2 regions of the Acetobacter tropicalis genome follow, and region 1 is predicted to be linked to the other one. Evidence: predicted binding sites of a transcription regulator. Region 1 holds the regulator's gene; the other holds the start of a gene.

Region 1 (3,414 bases):
TGTGTACTTCCAGCCCGCCTTGGAGCGTCGTGTCCTGTCCGTACCGTTCCAGCAGTTCGCGCCGCACTTCCTCAGCAAACCATTCAGATCCCGGAGCCGGACCGGGGCGCACAAAGGCGTGCGGGATCAGAGGTTCTGCTTCTGCTGACCGGGCAGCCTCATGCGTAATGGCGCCTGTTTCGGCCATCCGCTCCAGCACCCAGTTCCGTCGCCCACGCGCGGCATCCGGAAACCGGATCGGGTTGTAATTGGTCGGAGATTTGGGCAGCGCACCAAGGAAAGCCGCCTCGGCATCATCAAGCTGATCAAGCGGCTTGTTGAAATATGTCTGCGCGGCGGCGGCAATGCCATATGCGCCGCTGCCCATGTAAATTTCGTTCAGATAGATTTCGAGAATCTTCTCCTTGGGCAGCACCTGCTCAATACGCATGGCCAGAAACGCTTCCTTGGCCTTGCGCTTCATGGAAACAGCATTACTGCCCAGCAGCATGACGCGCGCCACCTGCTGCGTGATGGTGGACGCACCAATAGGCCTGCGTCCCTTGCCGCGAGTAAGATCGGTCAGACCTGCGCGTATAATGGCGACCGGGTCCACCCCTTTATGGGTCCAGAATTTCTGGTCTTCCGCTGCAATAAAGGCGTTTTTCACCCGGTCTGGAATAGCGCTGTACGGCACAAACACCCGGCGTTCATCTGCCAGTTCGGCAATCACCTTGTCATCTGATGCATAAAGGCGGCTCATTACAGGCGGCTGGTAGGTCCGTAGCCCTTCCACCGTCGGCAGATCCGCCACAATACCTTCATACTGGTGCCAGACCAGCAGGGACGCCCCCGTTACGCCGACAAGCCCCACGGCAGCCACTGTGCCCAGAAGCCCCCGCCATTGGCGGAAACGTGGCCTGCGCAGCGTTACACCCTGCCGGGAAGAAGCGTTTTCTTCTTTCTTGTCAGAAGAAGACCCAGAGTCACCAGAAGACGGAGTTCGTGTCATGCAGGTCCTTTATCATTCCCATGCGCTGCCGTCTTCCTTCTCATGCGCCATATTGACCACATGATGGCAAAAAGACACCTCTCCCCGCCGGACCAGCCTTTTCCAACGGAGTTTGCCTTTAATGTAACTGTTACGTTTTACCGGAACATCCCATCTAGCCCAGCATTTCACCCAGAAAACGGGCCGTATAATCCACTACCGGAATAATGCGACCGTAATTGATGCGCGTGGGGCCAATCACGCCAATGGCCCCTACAATCCGGTTGGCCTCGTTCCGGGCTGGGGCCACGACCATGGACATGCCGGAGGCCCCGAACAATCCACTTTCCGCCCCGATAAAAATCCTCACCCCTGCCGAGTTTTCGGCCAGTTCCAGCAGGCGCATCATGGTTTCCTGCGTTTCCAGCCGATCAAACAGGGTCTGAATGGCCAACAGGCGTTCCTGCCCATCCACATCCGCCAGCAGCTTGCCTTGACCGCGAATAATCAGGGTGCCGCCGCGTTCATCCGCGCCACCGCCCCACACAGCCAGACCACTTTCCACCACCTCGGCCGTCAACTGGTCCAGCGCGTTCTGGTTCTCCGTCATTTCAGCGCCAACCCTGTCACGCAGATCATGCAGGGTTGTGCCTAAAACACGGGCATTCAGGTAATTGGCCGCTTCCACCAGAGCCGAGGGAGGCATGCCAACCGGGGTTTCCATGACCCGATTCTCCACATGGCCATCAGTGCCGACAAGGACAACCAGTGCCCGATTGCCGCCAAGTGCGACAAACTCAATATGCTTGATGCCCCCCTCCCCCTTGGGAGCCACCACCAACCCGGCCGCATCGGACATGCCTGAGAGCAGAGCCGAAGCCTCCGTCAACGTCTCCTGCAAGGAGCGCCCACGCGCTTCCAGAGACCGACCAATACCGGCCTGCTCCTCTTCTGAAAGGCTGCCAAATTGCAGCAGGCCATCCACAAACAGCCGCAGCCCTTTTTCCGTAGGCAGACGCCCGGCGGAGGTGTGGGGAGAAAACAGCAACCCCGCTTCCGTCAATGAGGCCATGACATTCCGAATGGTCGCCGGAGAAAGTGGCAACCCCAACCGGCGTGAGAGCGTACGGGAACCTACGGGTTCACCGCTTGCCACGTACTCTTCCACAATTTCGCGCAAAATCGCGGCGGATCTGCCATCCAGTTCCGGCGGCAGGGGCGATTTTACGGGCAGCAGACCACGCTTCATGATGACAGGCCTCCTCCTTCAAAATGATCCAGCCGGTAAATCAGGCTAAACAGACATATCCTGATCTTCTGCGCATCTGGCGTGCGTCTGACAAGAGAGCAAGTCCCTTCAACGCAAGAGTGAGCAGTTCCTGACCCTTTCAGGCAGACATAACGCACATCTCGCGGCACCGACGCACCTGTGTAACCGGAGACCGTCACGCGGTTCCGCTCTGGCGCAAATCCCTTTATGTGCAGGGACCCCTCGTTTTTTGTCAGGAGCCCTTCCTCATGCGCCCTTCCGGCCGTCAGCCAGACCAGATGCGCCCCGTTACAATTGAAACCGGCTTTGCCCACCATGCGGAAGGCTCCGCCCTTATCCGCGTGGGCGGCACGGAAGTGCTCTGTACGGCCAGTGTGGAAAACCGCGTTCCGGCCTTTCTGCGCGGAAAGGGTTCAGGATGGGTGACAGCCGAATATGGCATGCTGCCCCGTGCCACCATTCGCGCGGCCCGCGAGAGGCCGCCAAGGGCAAACAATCCGGCCGGACACAGGAAATCCAGCGGTTGATTGGCCGCTCCCTGCGTTCTGTGGTGGACCTGCCCGCGCTGGGTGAGATCAGCATCACGCTGGATTGCGACGTCCTGAATGCAGATGGTGGCACCCGTTGCGCCTCCATTACCGGTGCATGGGTGGCGCTACGGTTGGCTCTGGGCAAATTGGTGGCCGCGCATGTGCTGCGCCAGTTGCCCCTGCGCGGACAGGTTGCGGCTGTCTCCTGCGGGTTGACGGAAGCCGGCCCTGTGCTGGATCTGGACTATGCGGAAGACAGCGCCGCCGCAGCCGACACCAATTTTGTACTGACCGCAGACCGGCGCATTGTGGAAATTCAGGCCACAGCCGAAGACGCTCCCTTTATGGAAGACTCTTTCACCGCCATGTTCGACCTCGCCCGGCAGGGTGTTTCCGTGCTGTTTGATGCTCAGACAGCCGCAGTGAACGCAGCAGAAGGCCACTGACCCCATGACAAACCCCATTTTGAAATCTGGCGACAAACTGGTTCTGGCCAGCCACAACAAAGGCAAACTGGCTGAATTTTCCTCTCTCCTCGCTGATTTCGGCATTACCGTGCTTTCTGCCGGAGATCTTGACCTTCCTGAACCGGACGAGACGGAAACCACATTTGCAGGCAACGCCGCCCTCAAGGCTGTCGCCGC
Region 2 (3,414 bases), 970 kb from region 1:
GGCTGAAGTGCGACGGATGGGGCTGGCGGATACAGCACGGGAAATTGAAAGCTTTCTGCCACGCACGCCTCAAAACTGAACGGCGATGGCCCATCGCGCTCGGGGCATGACAAGATGCCTTACGCGGCGGCTTTACATGCTGAAGTCAAAAAACTGCGTCTAAACCCTCAGCAATCGGAAACAGCGTGCGTTTCCACCTGTGCTGAAAGCAGAATAGAAAAGCTCAACGCAAGGATATTGGCTTAAAAACACCAACATCATCCAACGCAGAAAAACTGCCGCACAAAACTGACAGGCTTTTCAAATAATTTTTGGAATAATCAAAATGTGTCGCAGAGACAAACAGGAACCACCAAGAATAACCGCGTAGCGTTTTCTTGCCAGATCGTGCCACAGGTGTCAGTTGGCATGGCTTTAGCGAAACCAACAGACAGTCTCTGCAGAGAGTGCGGAGCAGGTTGCGTAAACGCCCTCGCCCCGCAGGCAGCCTTAGAGAGGCTTGAGCTCTGTAGCAGCCACTTTGCCGCGCTCTGTCACGAGTTCATAAGAAATCTTCTCATTCTCATTCAGACCACGCAGGCCAGCAGCCTGAACAGCGGTGATGTGAACAAAAACGTCTTTGCCTCCATCATCAGGAGCGATGAAGCCAAAGCCTTTGGTGGCATTGAACCATTTTACTGTACCGGTCGGCATAGGCGGGTAACTTTCCCTGATAGTCTCCTGCCGGGCAACCATATGCCGGCTACAGGACCCCTCTATCCGCTCATGAAGCGGCGGGAATGTCAATCAAAATACCCCGCCTATGCGCGATTCCGGCAGTTTCAGCCCTTCAGATGCGCTTCCAGAAACGCCACACTGCGCTGCTGCGCCAGAAGGTAGGCCTCCGCGTTGAAAGACGAGCGTTCCGCGCAGCCAAAGCCATGCCCTGCCTCGTCATACACGAAAATTTCAATTCCCGGCTGCGCCTCCCTGATGGCGGTCACATCCATGTGAGGAATACTGCTATCCTGCCCGCCAAAATGCATTTCCACCGGGCAATGCGGAGTCTCGTTGCGGCTGGCGGCAATACCACCACCATACCAACAGACAGCGGCTGCAAAATCATGCGTATGGGTTGCGGCCTGCCATGCCAGCGTGCCGCCCCAACAATAGCCGATAATGCCCGGTTTGCTGCGACCGCTGCCACGTTTATGCGCCAGTGCCGCCGCACTTGCCCGCAGATCCAACAAGGTTTTTTCCTGGGGAATCTGGGCACGGAGAGCCAGGCCCTGATCAATTCCGGCCTTGTCATACCCCAGTTCCGTCCCCGGCTGGGCGCGATCAAACAGAGCGGGCGAAATCACATGAAAACCGCGAGCCGCAAAATCATCACACACATGGCGGATATGATCGTTCACGCCAAAAATTTCCTGCACCACAACAAGCGCATAGGGCAGATCTGCTCCGCCTACCTCATAGGCTGAAAAGCTGTGTCCGTCCTCAGCCTGTAGTGTGATTGCATGCCCCATGGCGGCGACTCCTTTTGCGTGAAGTGTTAAAACTGGAAGAAAGTTTTCCACATTTCTTGACTCTCGGGGAGGACAAACCTATCTCCTGTTCTGGCACTCCCGGGGTGGGAGTGCTAACGCAACGCGGCGTTCGTTACGCGCGGTAAAAGCAGGTGGTGTCGCTTCCAGACAAGGGCGCCACCGCAGCAAAAATGAATGTGGAGCGATCCATAATGACGAAGTTTCGTCCTTTACACGACCGAGTAGTCGTCCGTCGTCTCGAAAGCGAAGAGAAGACAGTTGGCGGCATTATTATCCCTGACACGGCCAAAGAAAAGCCGATGGAAGGCAAAGTGGTCGCAGTTGGTCCGGGTGCCCGTAATGAGCAGGGGCAGATCGTAGCGCTTGATGTCAAGGCTGGCGACAAGATCCTGTTCGGTAAATGGTCCGGCACAGAAGTGAAGATCGACGGTGAAGAGCTGCTGATCATGAAAGAAAGCGACATTCTGGGCATTATTTCCGCCTGAGTGACGCCCTGATCCGCTTTTCAATATTTAACTGATCCTCACAGGAGAATTTCAATGGCTGCCAAAGACGTAAAGTTTGGTGGTGACGCACGCCAGCGTATGCTGCGCGGTGTCGACATCCTTGCAGACGCTGTTAAGGTCACGCTCGGTCCCAAAGGCCGTAACGTTGTGCTGGACAAGAGCTTCGGCGCTCCCCGCATCACGAAGGACGGTGTGTCCGTCGCCAAGGAAATCGAACTTGCTGACAAGTTCGAAAACATGGGCGCACAGATGCTGCGCGAAGTGGCTTCCAAAACCAACGATATCGCTGGTGACGGCACGACCACTGCAACCGTTCTGGCTCAGGCCATTGTGCGTGAAGGCCACAAGGCCGTTGCCGCTGGCATGAACCCTATGGACCTCAAGCGCGGTATCGACAAGGCCGTTGCTGCGGTTGTTGAAGAACTGAAAAAGAACACCAAGAAGATCACCACCCCGGCTGAAACAGCCCAGGTTGGCACGATCTCCGCTAACGGTGAATCTGAAATCGGTCAGATGATCTCCGAAGCCATGCAGAAAGTTGGCTCCGAAGGCGTGATCACGGTTGAAGAAGCCAAGCACTTCCAGACAGAACTGGACGTGGTTGAAGGCATGCAGTTCGACCGCGGCTACATCTCTCCCTACTTCGTGACGAACACGGAGAAGATGACGGCTGATCTGGAAAACCCCTACATCCTGATCCATGAAAAGAAGCTGTCTTCTCTTCAGCCGATGCTGCCGCTGCTTGAAGCCGTTGTGCAGTCTGGCCGTCCGCTGCTGATCATTGCAGAAGACGTTGATGGTGAAGCGCTGGCAACCCTGGTTGTCAACAAGCTGCGCGGTGGCCTGAAAATTGCTGCTGTCAAGGCTCCTGGCTTTGGTGACCGTCGTAAAGCCATGCTGGAAGATATCGCTATCCTGACCGGTGGCCAGGTGATCAGCGAAGATCTGGGCATCAAGCTGGAAACCGTTACCCTGCCGATGCTGGGCACCGCCAAGAAGGTGCGTATCGACAAGGAAAACACCACCATTGTTGATGGTGCTGGCAAGTCTGACGACATCAAGGGCCGTTGCAAGCAGATCCGTGCGCAGATCGAGGAAACCACCTCTGACTACGACCGTGAAAAGCTGCAGGAACGTCTGGCCAAGCTGGCTGGCGGTGTTGCCGTGATCCGCGTTGGTGGCTCCACGGAAGTGGAAGTCAAGGAACGCAAGGACCGCGTTGATGACGCCCTGCACGCAACCCGCGCTGCAGTGGAAGAAGGCATTGTTCCTGGTGGTGGCACGGCTCTGGCTCGCGCTTCTGCCAACCTGTCTCACCTGCACTACCACAATGACGATCAGCGCGTTGGTGGTGACATCATCCGCAAGGCTCTGCAGGC

What was found. The regulator HrcA, encoded in region 1, represses chaperone genes, less so after heat shock. The targets are predictions, from matches to a motif close to GTTNGCACTCNCNNNNNGNGAGTGCNAAC.
Region 2: the regulator HrcA is predicted to act here: its motif matches at 1,598-1,626, upstream of groES (co-chaperone GroES).

Annotation. Positions count from the first base shown of each region.
Region 1 is NZ_JAUYUW010000001.1:1,603,558-1,606,971, forward strand. It holds gene QWU00_RS07110 (penicillin-binding protein 1A) at 1-991, opposite strand, end outside; gene hrcA (heat-inducible transcriptional repressor HrcA) at 1,146-2,219, opposite strand; partial or broken gene rph (ribonuclease PH) at 2,489-3,216, shown strand; gene rdgB (RdgB/HAM1 family non-canonical purine NTP pyrophosphatase) at 3,221-3,414, shown strand, end outside.
Region 2 is NZ_JAUYUW010000001.1:628,952-632,365, forward strand. It holds gene QWU00_RS02800 (ATP-dependent DNA helicase) at 1-79, shown strand, start outside; gene QWU00_RS02805 (cold-shock protein) at 490-693, opposite strand; gene QWU00_RS02810 (dienelactone hydrolase family protein) at 822-1,508, opposite strand; gene groES (co-chaperone GroES) at 1,721-2,014, shown strand; gene groL (chaperonin GroEL) at 2,069-3,414, shown strand, end outside.